One region of the Paenibacillus sp. FSL R5-0914 genome, then DNA from elsewhere that is predicted to be linked to it. Evidence: riboswitches for the same ligand, from Rfam matches in the RefSeq annotation. Region 1 holds a riboswitch; the other holds the start of a gene.

What was found. Region 1 has a riboswitch for cyclic di-AMP ahead of MKX60_RS03405 (C40 family peptidase). Riboswitches for the same ligand answer to the same signal wherever they lie in the genome.
Region 2: it holds a riboswitch for cyclic di-AMP, as region 1 does, so the genes downstream of both, MKX60_RS01270 (hypothetical protein) here and MKX60_RS03405 (C40 family peptidase) in region 1, are expected to answer to the same signal.

The regions. Positions count from the first base shown of each region.
Region 1 covers NZ_JBBORH010000001.1:801,739-809,579, reverse strand. The annotation lists gene rluF (23S rRNA pseudouridine(2604) synthase RluF) at 1-430, shown strand, start outside; gene motB (flagellar motor protein MotB) at 530-1,348, opposite strand; gene motA (flagellar motor stator protein MotA) at 1,332-2,135, opposite strand; gene MKX60_RS03425 (hypothetical protein) at 2,342-2,635, shown strand; gene MKX60_RS03420 (4a-hydroxytetrahydrobiopterin dehydratase) at 2,864-3,151, shown strand; gene MKX60_RS03415 (c-type cytochrome) at 3,243-3,599, opposite strand; gene MKX60_RS03410 (GNAT family N-acetyltransferase) at 3,727-4,212, opposite strand; gene MKX60_RS03405 (C40 family peptidase) at 4,470-4,961, opposite strand; cyclic di-AMP (ydaO/yuaA leader) riboswitch at 4,967-5,108, opposite strand; gene MKX60_RS03400 (C40 family peptidase) at 5,468-5,896, opposite strand; cyclic di-AMP (ydaO/yuaA leader) riboswitch at 5,950-6,088, opposite strand; gene MKX60_RS03395 (hypothetical protein) at 6,303-7,133, opposite strand; gene MKX60_RS03390 (M1 family metallopeptidase) at 7,145-7,841, opposite strand, start outside.
Region 2 covers NZ_JBBORH010000001.1:303,488-311,328, reverse strand. The annotation lists gene MKX60_RS01295 (ABC transporter ATP-binding protein) at 1-343, shown strand, start outside; gene MKX60_RS01290 (ABC transporter permease) at 336-1,625, shown strand; gene MKX60_RS01285 (hypothetical protein) at 1,660-1,851, shown strand; gene MKX60_RS01280 (hypothetical protein) at 2,003-2,455, opposite strand; gene MKX60_RS01275 (hypothetical protein) at 2,495-3,004, opposite strand; gene MKX60_RS01270 (hypothetical protein) at 3,021-3,512, opposite strand; cyclic di-AMP (ydaO/yuaA leader) riboswitch at 3,646-3,811, opposite strand; cyclic di-AMP (ydaO/yuaA leader) riboswitch at 4,232-4,421, shown strand; gene MKX60_RS01265 (hypothetical protein) at 4,612-5,028, shown strand; gene kdpF (K(+)-transporting ATPase subunit F) at 5,155-5,232, shown strand; gene kdpA (potassium-transporting ATPase subunit KdpA) at 5,245-6,921, shown strand; gene kdpB (potassium-transporting ATPase subunit KdpB) at 6,938-7,841, shown strand, end outside.

The sequences.
Region 1 (7,841 bases):
AATCTTCCCGATTGGGCGACTCGATAAGGATTCAGAAGGATTGATTTTGCTTACCAACGATGGGGACATCGTTAACAAGATTTTACGGTCCGAAGGTCGGCATGAAAAAGAGTATGTTGTTACTGTAGACAGACCGATTACGCCATCATTTATTACCGGGATGTCCAGCGGCGTAAAGATATTAGGTGAGAAGACGCTACCTTGTGAGGTCACTCGTATTACAGAGCGTGTATTCCGTATTATTTTGACGGAAGGTAAGAATCGTCAGATCCGTCGTATGTGCAGCGCTTTTGGCTACGAGGTTAGAAAGCTTCAACGCATTCGGATTATGAATATTCGTCTAGGGGCATTACAAACAGGAGAATGGCGTGAGCTGTCTGCTGAAGAGAAGCAAGAACTTGGAGCTACACTGAACTACGAACTTCTATAACCTAGAAGAGCCTAGATTTGAATACAATGTATCAAAAAAGAGCTGTTCCATCGGTCTAAGACCTTGGGACAGCTCTTTATGCTTGTAATAGGATAACCATTATTCATCGGAAGGAGCAATACCTGAGAACTCTTTGGTTTCTTGATATTTACGAATAATGGATACTTCAACCCGGCGGTTCTTACTTCGTCCAACAGCTGTAGTATTTTCAGAAATGGGGTGGTATTCCCCGTATCCAATCGCACTAAATTTCCGTGGATTCAGGTTCGTATTTGTTAGCAAAATCTTCATGAACTGAAGGGCGCGATCGGCGCTCAGGTCCCAGTTGGAAGAATAGTCGCTATTAGAGATAGGGATATTATCGGTATGTCCTTGCACGACTACATCATAATCCGGGAATTGCTGCAGCATGGTTGAGATGGACTTTGCTAATTGTCGAGAATCATCTTTAACTACTGCCTGTCCGGATGCGAACAACGCGTTATCACTTATCGTAATCATAAGCTGGGATTGATTGAGCTTAGTACTGAGTAGATCGGTAAGGCCGTTCTTGCTGATATATTGATCAAACTGCTTCTTAAGCTTCTCTAAATCCTCTTGTTCCTTTTGCCGCAGCTTAGCCATTTCTGTTTGTTCATTTTTCTTGGTTACTGATTTATCCATTTGATCATTTTTTCCTAAATCCTCTTGACTCTTAGATGGCATTGCCGCCCGCTCTTCAAGAACACCTGTACCGCCATTAAGAGCAGAACTGAAGGCTTGACTCATCTCTTCGAATTTTTTGGCATCCGTTGCACTCATAGAATACATTACGATGAACAAGGCTACCAGAAGGGTCATAAGATCAGAATAAGGCAGTAGCCACGATTCATCGGCGTGTTCTTCATGCTCTTCGTGTCGTCTAGTCTTTTTGCTCACCCGATCCACTCTCCTTCTCATCATTTAACTTAGCTCGTTCCGAAGGTGTCAGGAAGACAGCAAGCTTCTGATTGATGGCAATAGTGGATACACCGGATTGTATGGACAAAAGACCTTCGACCATCATCATTCGAACTTCAATTTCACGTTTGGAAAGTCGTTTTAGCTTATTGGCAATAGGATGCCATAATACGTAACCTGTAAAGATACCGAGTAGTGTTGCGATGAAGGCAGCCCCGATTGCTGCAGCCAATTTGTTCATATCACTCATATCAGCCAGAGCGGCTATAAGTCCGATAACGGCCCCGAGTACGCCAAGTGTAGGAGCATACATACCTGCTTGTGAGAAAATGAGTGCGCCTGCTTTATGTCTATCCTCTGTGGCGTGGATGTCCTCCATGAGAACATCGCGGACAAAATCCTGATCATTTCCATCAATAATCATCCGCATGCCATTTCTGAGGAAGTTATCTTCTATTTCATCGACTTTCGACTCAAGAGCCAGCAGACCTTCACGCCGTGTAATAGAAGCCCACTCCATGAACATAGTAATTAATTCGGATTTACTGATTAATTTCTTTTTGACAAAAATCATTTTAAACAGACTTGGAATCTTCTTGACCTCCGAGAACGGAAAGGCCATAAAGATGGAAGCTGCCGTACCCACTAAGATAATAACGTAAGCAGCAGGTGTGGCTAAAGCGTGAAGAGGAGCGTGCTTGAGGATCATACCCCAAATAACTGCAACTAGACCAAAAATTAAACCAAGTATTGTTGAAATTTCCATTATGCACCTCGTCCATGAGATTTTAAGATGTGTTCCGACAAAGCCGCGTATATCATCCTTGAAACAGCGGCAAGGCACTCTGTTCGAAACCGAATAACGTATATTCTTATTTATCGACATCATTCCGTTTTTTGTGAAGTCATTTTTTCGGCTATAATGGATAAGGTAAGTAATTATTCATCTGTGGAGAAAACGGAGTGATACATGTGGGTGTAAAGCATGGTAGAGATTACGGTGAAATCCTAACGGATTTGACTGAGGCTGTCGGAAGAATTTCCGATGGGTACTTATTTTTTGAAATGGATCCGGAAGAGTGGCAAGAATTGCCGCAGGAATCCAAGATGGAGGTATGGGAGGCACTGGCTGAGGATCTTTTCTTCGCGCTGGGTAATGAACCTATGATTGAGGTGGGGAGCGGCGTTATCATCTACGATAAGGACACTCACCGCATTAATATTTTAGTCGGAGAAGAGGATTTAGCCTCTGTTGTTTTGATTTAAGAAGAGGCGGCGGCGGGGCGTAATTTGCCCGTAGTTAGTAGCCCGTGTTAAAATTGGTGTAGCCGAGTTATAATCGCTGGGATTCTTGAATACATTTAATCGAAAATATTGCCTTTATCCTGGCACATCCCTTGGACCTCAGAAGCTAAGGGATGTTTTGTTTAACGAATAAGACGAGTAAAGGGACCTGCGGATTTTACTGCAATTTTTAGTAAGGGAGGAAACGAATTGTTATTTACCGAAGAAGAACTGCGTGAGCAGATCAGCAAGCTGGAAGGTTGGAAGCTGGAAGAGAATACCATGGTGCGAAAATATATGTTCAGCCAATATATGAAGGGTATTGCTTTCGTTGATGAAGTAGCCACCATTTCAGAAGCCTTTGATCACCATCCACATATTACGATTGATTATAAGATAGTGACTTTACGACTGAAATCAAATGAGGAAGACGGTATTACAGCTCTAGATATTCGAGAGGCACATGAATTTAATGAAGCCTTTGAGAAAAATCGTTAGTGTCACCTAAACTCATAAATAAACGCCCGTGCGCAGATAGTGAACTATCTTCTGGCACGGGCGTTTTTAGTTGCTTAGGTAGTAGTTACTGTTACTTTTTCTCTGAGAGCCAGAGGGCGACGTTTGCAATCTCCTCAGGGGCTAGCTTTTCTTTAAAGGAAGGCATTTGACCTCGTCCTTTAGTGACGATACTGTAGATTTCTTCAGCATCATGCTGACCGCCTTCATTTTGAAGACTGGGTCCAACTCCACCTTGAAGCTGATCGCCGTGACAGGTGATACAGCTGGCTTTCACGGTTGCTTCGGCCTTTGCCGCATCCAATTGGACTTCCGGCATCGTCGGCTTATTCTGTTCAGCTACCTCTTCTTTACCTGGAAGTGTAAACATAAGTACTACCGCAAAGGCACAGGCGGCAAAAAACAAACCGCTCATGATCCATTTCTGCATCCCAGTTCGTCCCTTCTATGTAAGCTGCTCCCTACATTATAGCTCAAGGTGAAGCGTTATCATAGGGTTTGTGACAAAAAAATGAACGATAATGCCATCAAATCATTGAAAAATATGGAATTTAATATTATTTATCATAGACCATGCAATAAAAAGGTTTGTTTCCTGTGGGGGTTAGGCGTTCATACGTATCGGTAATCGTAAATCCACACTTTTGGTAAGTTCGGATCGCCCGCTGGTTCCAGGTCAATACCTCTAGATCAATCTCACGCTCAGGATAACGAAGCAAGGCTGCTTGCACGATTGCATCCATGAATATTTTTCCTAGACCTTGACCGCATAGATCAGGGCGCATACCAATCCCCAAGCGAACAACACCTTCCATTGGAAACAACTGCGCGAATCCACACAAAATCCCTTGCCCATTTAATATGGAGACATATTGCTCATTCCGTAGCTGCGGGTCACCGAACTCGATTCCAAGAGCCTGCATTTGCTCCCACGGCATCCAGCCGTAAATATTATAAGGGGCAGTGTAATCCCAGTTGCAAATCTCTTCCGCGTGACTGGTCTCCATAGGCGCTACATGAAAAGTAACAGAGGGATTTATCATAAGGTCAAGGACCTCCTTTCACGGGGGGGGACTTAAAATGTCTTATATTTCTAGCTTAAAATACTTATGGTCCTTATAAGGACATCGAAGGCGTTTATGCTTGTAACTAATTATATACAAAAAGAGGCATGGTCGACTCAGAAATTTATGAAGATTATTGTTTTACAAATTCTGAGAGGGGTAAATACTAAATAAGACAAAAAACAAGCTCTTCCCCAAGAATCAACATCTTGGAAAAGAGCCTATGTACGATTTACTTATTGAACATCATCATTATCTTCTGTCTCAGAAGCAACAGAATGATAAGCATCTGTGCTCATAATTCGTTTAGCACCGATGTAGCGTTTCACGTAGTAGCTATCACTCAGGGAGCTAATCGTTACACCGCGTGAGGAAGATGCGTGTGCAAACTTGCCTTCACCGACATAAATACCGACATGGGAGACACCCTTACCACTTGTATTGAAGAATACAAGATCTCCAGATCTTAAATCATCTTGGGAGATAGCAGTACCCATTTGATACTGGGAACCTGATTGGTGTGGTAGGTTTATACCAATTTTATCAAATACATACATTGTAAATCCGGAGCAATCAAATCCATTTGTGGAGATGCCGCCGGATACGTACTTAGTTCCGATGGTCTTGTCGATCACTTTATCCATTTTGGAATCCGCGAAAGCGCTTCCTGCTCCGATGGTGAAAATAATGGAAAAGCTAAGTACTGCTGCTGCTAGCTTCTTCTTCAAAAGTTTATACCCCTTCCGGATGCCTACGAGGTTAGCTTAAGGGTTCGGTTGAAGGTCCCCTATGACCCCTCTAAAAATGGAGGTCAATTCACCCAAAGTTGGTTCCCCCGTTTTCCTAATAGTTAGGAAACTCGGCTGATACTGTTGATTAGGAATAGCTTGTAATCAATACATGACAAAACCTTTGTAAATAACAACTTAATGATTACAAAAATGTTACTAAAATCTTACTGCAGTTATTGTAACAAACAGAGTGCCGCTTGGCAATCGTTTTTAACATAATCATGCAGAAAAATTCGTTTTTTTAAAGACAAAATGCATATGTAAGCGATAATATTAAACTAATTTTTATATTTATTGAAATTTTTATCAAATAAAAGTGTTTAAAGTCCGTTCTAGAGGTGTAAAGAATATAATAAGGCAAAAGAAAACCTGGATTCGATTAAGTGAATAATCAAACCCAGGTCTATATAATGTAATTGTGAGGTTATAGTTGTGGGGAAGTATTAATCGTAGGCTATAGCTTGATATGAGGAAGTACTCATTACTCTTTTAGCACCAACGTAGCGATTGGCCCAGTAGGACTGGCTAAGTGAAGTGATGGTCACGCCATATGAAGATGATGATTGTGCGAATTTTCCGTTTCCAACATAAATGCCGACATGGGATACGCCGTTGCCCAATGTGTTAAAGAAAACTAGGTCACCTGAACGCAATTTGCTTTTGGCTACAGGAGTTCCGACATTATATTGAGCTTTTGAAGTACGGGGCAAAGAAAGACCCACCTTCTTGAATACATACGTAGTAAATCCAGAACAGTCAAACCCGGCAGTGCTAGTGCCTCCGGTTTTATAGGCAACTCCAATTGTCTTTGAAATAACACTGTCCATCTTAGAATCTGCAAAGGCACTTCCTCCACCAATAGAGAACGCCATCACAAGTCCTAGCGCCGCAGCGACGCATGCTTTTCTTAAATTCTTCAAAAAAATTGTACCCCTTCCAATGCCTGTGAGGTTAGCTTAAGGATTCGGTAGAAGGTTCCCCTATGATCACTGCAAAGCGAGATCAATTCACCCAAAATATGGTTCCCCCACTTCCCGGTGCAAGGAATTCGGCGTTTTATGCACCAGATAGTGACTTATCGACATGACTACGACAAATACATGAAGTTATGTAGAAATCGTTTCAAATGATTACAAACTTGTTACCAATGGAACAGGACTTATTGTAACAAAGTCTTTACGATTTTGCAAATCCTCATAATTTGTCTATAACGCGAAAGAGTCCCAGCTCCTGATTCAGGAACCGGGACTCTTATATTATGTTCTGTAATGCTTCAAATTATTGTGGAAATGCTTTACTTTGCCATAGATGATATTGAGCTGAAATTCCCCACATTTTGAAGAGTGTTGAGGGCAGTGATGAAAGTTGACGAATAAGAAGTGCTGGTAGGCCAGGACAGAAGATACCCGTTAGTCCGCACACTAGCAAAAGGATCAGGCCTGCTGCACCAAGTATGATTGAAATTCCTATTGCCGGAATCAGCGACTTCAAGCAAATGAATAAGGAAGAGAACATCCCCGTGCCGCTGGTATAACCAAACTGCATATATAGAAGGAACAGGCGCACGATAAAGATGTATATAAGCCATGCCAATACGTATGGAACTAGATGAAGTAACAAAGAGTAGTTCAGAAAGGAGGACAAGAATAGCCCGTACATTTTTGGAGCAAGCCAGTATAACGGAAGTAGAGCCAGCACCCATTCGATTAGACTGAAGATAAACACTGGAAATCCATAAAGCTTCATACCGGGAAAAAAGAACAGGCCACGCTCTCCTTTTCGCTCCTGATGGAGTTCATGCAGTAATCCTGCCCTTATGAAGGGGGAGAGTAGCAGTCGTAAGACAACAAGCCCTAGGAACATCCATAACCAAGTACGTATCGCAGGATCTGTGTTCAAGCTGAACTGCCCTTCGACATAATAGAGTAGTCTGCCCATTCCGCTGCCTCCAGCGTCTTTATCTGGATAACGTAGTAGAATTGGAACGATAGCAGATCGGATGAAGCCGTACATAAAGTAGCCCCAGAGCAGTCGGTAGATGAAGAGCAGAATCAGAATATAAAATTGCTCCTTCATGCTTTGCCAGCCGCGGGTTATCGATGTTCTCACAATCATTCACCTCACCAGACAAGAGTTCCGAGCACGGTTTCAACTAGTTTAGTTACACTTAATGTCCAGCGGGAGAGCGTTTTGGGCTCTATTTCCGCCAGTCTGAAGTTATTAAGATGTTTGTTTTCTAACAGAATGGTATGCTCAGGATCAACCTCAGCAGAGAGCAGAAGCTTATCACTTAACAATTGGAAGGTAGTCTCTGCTCCTTCACCGCTCCAGACCCGCTCTGTAGCAGAGCCATCGGCGAATGTGAATTTAATGGGAACGTCAACGTAATGGCTCCCTTTGTTTGTAATCTTTACTATGGATTCATAGCTCTGAGCATCGCTGTTGCCATTCTTTTTAATCGTAATCGTATCTACTGAGAAATCAGGAGCACCACCACCATAAATATAATCTTCGAAATAAGGCAGCCATGATTTTTTGGTTACCTTCTCAATGACTTTTTGAAAATCAGACGTAGTGGGGTGCTGGAAACGGAATTTACGTGCGTAAGTGGACATGATGCTGTTCATTGCCTTAGTGCCTACTTGGCGTTCAATATCCTTAAGTACTAGCTTTCCGCGAATATACACATTCCGGCTATAGGATTCTGCCCCGGCATATTTCCATGTTTCTAAATTTAGCGTCTCTGATTTGGTCACCAAGCTGGACTGAAGAGGGAGATTCGTTTTGATGCCATATTCTTGCTCCATGAGTCTGTCT
Region 2 (7,841 bases), 500 kb from region 1:
TACTCACCGGATGGAGCATGTTGAAGAGCTTTGCCGTAATATTACGATTTTGGATCGTTCCAATACTGTCGTGCAGGGCGATATTCGTACGATTAAGAGTGGATATCCTCGTGAACAAGTATTGTTGCGTACGGATAACGAAGTGACCGGTCTAGAATCAATTGCAGGTGTAACAGCAGTACAGCGACAGGAGCGAGGTTATCTGTTGTCCATCAGTGAGATCGGCGCAGCACAACGTATCCTACAGCAGGCGATGGCGCAGGGTGAAGTGGAGCATTTTGAAATTAAGGAACCAACGTTAAATCAAATCTTTATCAGAGCGGTGGGTGAATCTCATGAATAAGATGGGAACAATTATTGGCTTTACCTTTAAAAATAAAGTAAGAACGAAATCATTCATGATTACTACGTTAATTCTAGTGTTGCTGCTCAGCATTGGGATGAATCTTCCGTACATCATCGATCAGTTTAAGGGTGATTCTAAAACAAACGCAGAGACTCAAATTGCTGTGATCGCGGAAGAGGGAAATCAGGCTGCAGAGTTGTTGAAGGCATATACTTCACCTGAGGGAATGCCGCAGGCAAAAGTTGTGCAATATACTTCTGCCGACGATGCGGAGCTAAAGAAAGCTTTAGATGAAGGGACTGTAGAGGGGTACGTTACTTTTGCAGAACCTACTGGCGAAGGACTTCCACCCGTTACTTATCATAGTGAAAATGGTGAATTGAAGGGCGATGTGCAAATCTATCTCCAAAATGCCCTTCAGCAGGCCAACACCCAGTTCATCGTTGGCGACAAGCTGACGCAGGAGCAGATTGCTGCTATGTCAACACCGGTACAGATAGCTACTCAGCAGCTCAACCCTGATGGGACTGCGGGAGATAAGGATGCGTCGCAGGAATCCGCTCCACCTATTAATTACGTCATTGTATACGCCATGCTTATGCTGTTCTTCATGTCTATCATGATGACCGGTAATATGATCGCAGCTGAGATTACTTCAGAGAAGAGCTCACGGATCATGGAGATTCTGATTACAAGTGCCTCACCTTTAGCGCAAATGTTTGGTAAAGTTATCGGTGTCTTCTTAGTAGGATTATTACAAATTGGCGTCATTATCGCAGCGGTAGTTGTCAATCTTAAGCTTCCGCATAATGCAACGATTTTGAAAGATTTAGACCTGGATTTAGGCCAGCTTAATATTAACTTGTTGCTTTATGGAATTGTTCTTTATGTACTAGGTTATTTCCTCTATGCCTTGATGTATGCAGCTGTAGGTTCGATTGTCAGCCGTACAGAGGATCTTGGCCAAGCGGTTATGCCGATTATGATGTTAGGCTTCGTAGCATTCTATGTTCCACTGTTCAGTATTTCTAATGCGGATACTCTGCTGGTTAAGGTAGCGAGTTATGTGCCTTTCACCTCTCCATTGACCATGCTGCTCCGAATTGGTGTTGGTGAAGTAGCGATCTGGCAAGTTATTGTATCATTAGCCATCCTGCTTGTTACCACGTTCATCTTTGGATGGTTGGCTGCCAAGATCTATCGCACAGGCGTATTGATGTACGGCAAACGTCCAAGTATTAAAGAGATCAGAAAAGCGATGAAGGCTTACAAGATCTAAGTGGCTTCATATAAACTTTTAAGGAGTGGTAATCATGACTAAAAGTGAACAATACAATATGATGCTTTTAATGAGTTCGGTATCTCTGGCTACGGTTAGTAGAATGCTCTCGACCAATGGGTCCGCTTTAATGGATTTCACTCAGGGTGTATTGACTGGGATTGCCATGGTGGGGATGATTGCGGGATTGTGGATGTACGGTAAGGCGCGTAAGAGTAAAGCGTAATAGTAGGAGATAAGGAAGCCGCGGCAGATGCCGTGGCTTTTTTATTTTTTGTGTACGTATCGTAAAAGTTATTTGGAAGATAGTTGCGGACTCCAGGGCTCCTGAGTCCAATATATGCTCCGTACACTCAAATGTCTTTCCTTTTGAGGGATTAGACAACGGATAGATTACCACTAGGCAGCAAATCCTCTGGAGCAGTCAGTTGCTCCCGCACACGCCTAAGCTGCGCTTTTAGTACAGGAACACTCTTTTGCAGGATGATGCTTATTTGAGGTAAAGATAGCTTTAGGCCATACCACATCGTTTTTATAAGCTGTTCCTCCCAAGGCAATGCCTTGGCAGACAGGAGAGAGCGGCGTGCGTAATAATCGGCGCATTGTCGGATACAAGAGCGGTAAGCTTCGACAGAGAATAGCTGGCTGTCGAAGCTTTTTTGACGGAATATTTTATGAAGCTCTTTAAAAGTACGGATAGTAACCTCCTCAGCTTCTGCTGATTGTTGTAACAACATGGAACTGAGCATATAGATATCATTCGTACACTTCTGAACACACTCTGCAAATATAGTTCTACGGGGGGATTCGGCAGGTAAGGGGTCAGGCATGATAAACACGATCCTTTCAGAATTGTTTATGGGATGAACCTATAATATAGAAAAGTAAGAAATGGATTTGTTGATAAGCTCGGCGGTATCAGGTTCTGGATAACTATGTTTTTGAAGCGCAACACTGGATGGTTTATAATATAGCCGCCCTCCTTTGGAATCTCTCCCACCAGCGACAGCTCTGTACAGACGACCTTGTTCAATGTGCCCTGCCAAGGATTTGCCCTGCAGCTTGGCTTTTAAATCCTGTAAAGCACCTTGTACTAGCTCAAACTGAGTCTGATCCCACTCTGAACCATGGGTACGTACTTTATCTATCGCTTCCTCTAGCCGGCAATGGTATATCATTCTGAGAAAAGAACTCCATTTAATAAGATCGAAAGTTTTGGTATTGGCAGAGATAAGACATGCCCCCCAGCTGCTACCTCCTTTACAGGTAAGTTTCAGGATGCCATAACGGCTGCCTTGATCAGCCTCCATTCCATAATGAATAGGCTCAGGTGAATCAAAGACGAATACTTCTATGCGAGATAGTCTTCGCTGGTCCATGACAGTTTTCTCCTCCTTAGGTTTCCAAAAGCTTAAGATCTACATGGTGAATGTCATTAGCCTTCTCTATACAGGCGAGCATTTCAGCTTCATTCTCACAGACTGCGGCATGCTCCAGCCATAGTCTGAATTTCTGTTTGCGTATAACGGATAAATGTAAGGGAAAGGTGTTGCGGGATCTCATTACGTACCAACCGACTGCAACATCTTTCCACGGTTCCTTAAAAGCGGTGAGCCACGGAAAACGTTGGTGTGCTGACCAATCCTGCAGCTGTTGCTTTTCTCGGATACTTTTATATATTTCGTATATAATTGTTCGGTCCATACAGTATTCACAGGTAGATGGGCTGCTGAAATGGCGAAGTGATTCAATCTGCTTCTGACCAAAAGCATAGCCGACAATAGTTCTGTGATGATCCTCTTCGAACCACAACGCTCCAAAGCAAACATAATTTAGACTTATCGGCTCAAGTAGCCCTTGCTGAGTTCCCCAATAATAGTGTTTCATTCCTTTCACCCCGTCCAGCATGCTATCACCCTATAGATTCAGGTAACGCAAAAACCGCAGCAAGAGGAGGACCTCTGCTGCGGTTTTGGAATACAGGTATACACACACCTGTGCCAAAGCGTGGCGGATCAAGGGTCTCTCTCTTTACGCTTACGAGGTTAGCTGTCGGATTCGGACGGTGAGAGTCGCCCTACCTATGTGAGACTTGAACAGTCTCCTTCGGATTCACCCCAAGTAGGCCATGTGGCCTGATGGTTCCCCCGTTCCCTGCAAATGCAGGAACTCAGCGTTGAATGTATTTCGTGAAATAGATTCAACCCGAATCATACTCTTTTCAAGGTGTTTCTGTAAAAACAGAAAGTGTTCTTTTGAGCGCAATTTAAACCAAATCCTGCCTACTACGACGGAAAAGGGAACCAAATAGGTATTTATTGCGAGTTATCGGGCTTCTTCCTCGCTTAATCTCGACTTCTTGTTTTCTTACCTATAAAGGCGATTTTTTGAGATTTCTACATTTGTGGTGAATAAAATCACATGGTATGCCCGCTTTTCGCTAATGGATTAAAACTCGAGTAAACAAGAGATATAGAGAGATTGGATATCAAGTAAGCGCTATCCAACGCGAAAATAGTTTTTAATTTGCATTATTTTGGCATCAATCAGGTTTTACAATTCTTCCTGCATAAGGGTATGATTACTCCTGTTTCAACAACAATCGAATATTTGATCCGCTTAATTTCCGATAAGGAAAGCGGGGGAACCAACAATCGGCAGACGATGTGAGAGTCGGAAGCCGGTTATGGGGTGAATCCTGTAGAAGGTGCGAGTGAGCTCGCATCTATACAGGTAGGGCGACTCTCACCGCCCGAATCCGACAGCTAACCTCGTAAGCGTATGGAGAGAGGATGAGTGCAATGTGACCGCTAGCGAGCCACAGAGGAGAATCCTTTGTGGCTTTTTGCTGTGCTTTTTTAAGCAAAGCATTTATGGAAAACCTCACGAAGAGGTCGTTATATTCATCATTAGCGGTAGCTTTTCTTTCAAGATCAGGGTGATCAAGCTCTGATCTTACAAGCAAAGCATTTGAGGAGAATAAGAGATGACAGATCAGAATGAATATGTACTGGTATGTGCGCCAACGAAGGCAGGCGAACATTTTATTAAGCTTCTAAAATTCAGAGGCATTAAGATGGCCGGATTGACCAACAACTTGCCTGAGAAGGCCCTACTCGAAGAGATGGGGATTGAACAAGTCGTTCTAGTTGATACCCGCCATCAGAATACTTGGTTTCGCCCGCCGTTCCCGGTAGGACGGGTATATCTGTTCGAGAGCAGCTTTACGTTATGCTGCCGCTACATTCAGATGTGCCGCACTTGGACGACGCAGCCGATTTTTGTAATCACAAGCTCAATAAATCCTAGATTGGTCTATAAAAGACTTGGTGCAAGTTATGTAATCTATTCCCACAGTGGTGATGCTGATTTTCTAATCGATAAATCACCTCATCAAGGATAAAAGAAGGAGTGCGGGAGATATGATGGATCTGTATATGGTAGCTTCGTTAGCTGTAATTTACGGGTTGTTTTATGGATTTATGCGCTGGTGCGCAGGTGTAGTTGAGGATACAGGGAGGGATAAGTTGTGATTCTAGTAATCGCTGTTACCCTACTGTTGTTTGTATATCTGGTTTACGCATTGATTCATCCGGAGAAATTTTAAGGAGGGGCATTCATGGGCATTTTGCAAATAGTTGCTGTAATCGTAATTCTTATCTTGCTGGTTAAGCCGATGGGCACGTATTTATATTATGTATTTTCTAATGAACCGAACCGTACGGATCGATGGTTTGGAGGCATGGAAAAAGGAATTTATAAGCTGATCGGCCTGAAAAAACGGGACGGTATGTCCTGGAAGAAGTACGCGCTCAGCTTTGTTTTAACGAATATCGTACTGGTTACTTTCAGCTATATCTTTCTTCGATTGCAGCGGGGTTTACCGCTAAATCCGAATGGAATTGCGGATATGGAACAGACGCTTTCATTTAATACAGTGATCAGCTTTATGACCAATACGAACCTGCAGCATTATAGCGGGGAGACGGGGCTTTCGTATTTTTCACAAATGGCTGTCATCACGATGATGATGTTCACATCTGCAGCGAGCGGATTTTCTGTTGCGGTTGCCTTTGTCAGAGGAATCACGGGACGGAAATCAGTCGGGAACTTCTTCGAGGATTTCGTCAAAGCACATATTCGTGTGTTCATTCCGCTAGCTTTGTTAGTTTCATTGGTGCTGGTAGGACTGCATGTGCCACAAACGCTCAAGCCATCACTTGAAGTCACTACACTAGAGGGCCAAACACAACAAATTGCTATCGGTCCAGTAGCTTCTTTGGAATCGATCAAACATCTGGGCACGAATGGTGGCGGCTTCTTCGGGGCCAATTCATCCCATCCTTTTGAGAACCCTAATCCACTTACGAACGTTCTGGAGATTCTCTCTATGTGGATGCTGCCAGCTTCGCTCCCTTATATGTACGGATTGTTTGCCAAGAACAAACGTCAGGGCTGGGTAATTTTTACCGCAATGATGACCTTGTTTGTTCTGCTATTAAGCCTAAACTTCTATGCTGAATCAAAAGGTAATCCGGCGATCAATGCACTAGGAATCGAATCTTCACAAGGTAGCATGGAAGGTAAAGAGGTGCGCTTCGGCATACCGCAGTCTTCCTTGTTTACTTCAGTAACAACCGCAGCTACGACAGGTAGTGTTAACAATATGCATGATACGCTGACGCCGCTGGGAGGCATTACGCCTCTTGCACTGATGATGCTCAACAATGTCTTCGGTGGTAAAGGTGTCGGACTGATCAATATGCTGATGTATGCGATTCTGGGTGTCTTCCTGTGCGGTCTGATGGTCGGGAGGACACCGGAGTTCCTCGGACGGAAGATAGAGGCCAAGGAGATGAAGCTGATTGCCATTGCGATCCTTGTGCATCCGTTCATTATCCTTGTGCCAACTGCAGCTGCGTTCCTGACCGATTTGGGGCAAGGGGCGATTACGAACACTGGATTCCATGGACTCAGCCAAGTGTTATATGAATATGTCTCTTCTGCCGCGAACAATGGCTCAGGATTTGAAGGACTTGCGGACAACACAACCTTCTGGAATGTTACAACCGGGATTGTCATGCTGCTAGGTCGTTATGTTTCTATTATCGCAATGTTGGCGGTAGCAGGTTCTTTGCTTCAGAAGAAGCCGGTTCCTGAGACGATTGGCACGTTCCGCACAGACAATGGACTGTTTACGGGAATTCTGATTGGTACAGTAGTGATTATCGGTGCGTTGACGTTCCTGCCGGTCATTGTACTCGGCCCCATTGCAGAATATCTAACCTTACGGTAGGAAGAGGGAGAATAAGATGAGTACTGTAAAAAGAAAAAAGCTGCTGACGGGACCCATACTCCTAAGCGCTGTAAAGGATAGCTTTATAAAGCTTAACCCAGTAACGCTAATCAAAAATCCAGTCATGTTCGTGGTAGAGGTCGGTACGATCATTGTCCTCCTCATGGTGCTGGCTCCTGGATATTTTAATGCAGAGCAATCGATAGGGTTCAATATCACAGTGTTGTTCATTCTGCTATTTACAGTGCTGTTTGCGAACTTCGCTGAAGCACTGGCGGAAGGCCGCGGTAAAGCCCAAGCTGATTCGCTTAAGAAAACGAAACAAGATATCACTGCCAACAAACTGGTTGGAGGGTCGGTGAAGACAGTCTCTTCCTCCGAGCTGCGTAAAGGAGATATCGTCATTATCAGTCAGGGAGAACTCATCCCTGGTGACGGTGAGGTGATTGAAGGGCTAGCTTCCGTAGATGAATCAGCGATTACAGGTGAATCCGCACCTGTAATCAAGGAGGCTGGTGGGGACTTTGGCTCCGTTACAGGCGGTACACGGGTCGTCAGTGATGAGATCAAAGTCAGAATTACTAGTGATCCTGGTGAGTCGTTTCTAGATCGGATGATTTCCCTCGTTGAAGGGGCGAAACGTCAGAAGACACCTAATGAAATCGCGCTAAATACGCTTTTGATCAGTCTGACGCTGATTTTCTTGATTGTAGTAGTGACTTTGCGGCCGATTGCAACTTATCTAGGTGTTGATCTTGATATTCCCGTCATGATCGCCTTGTTGGTCTGTCTGATTCCGACAACAATCGGGGGGCTACTCTCCGCAATCGGAATAGCGGGTATGGACCGGGTGACCCAGTTTAATGTACTCGCCATGTCGGGTAAGGCAGTTGAGGCTGCCGGCGATATTAATACGATGA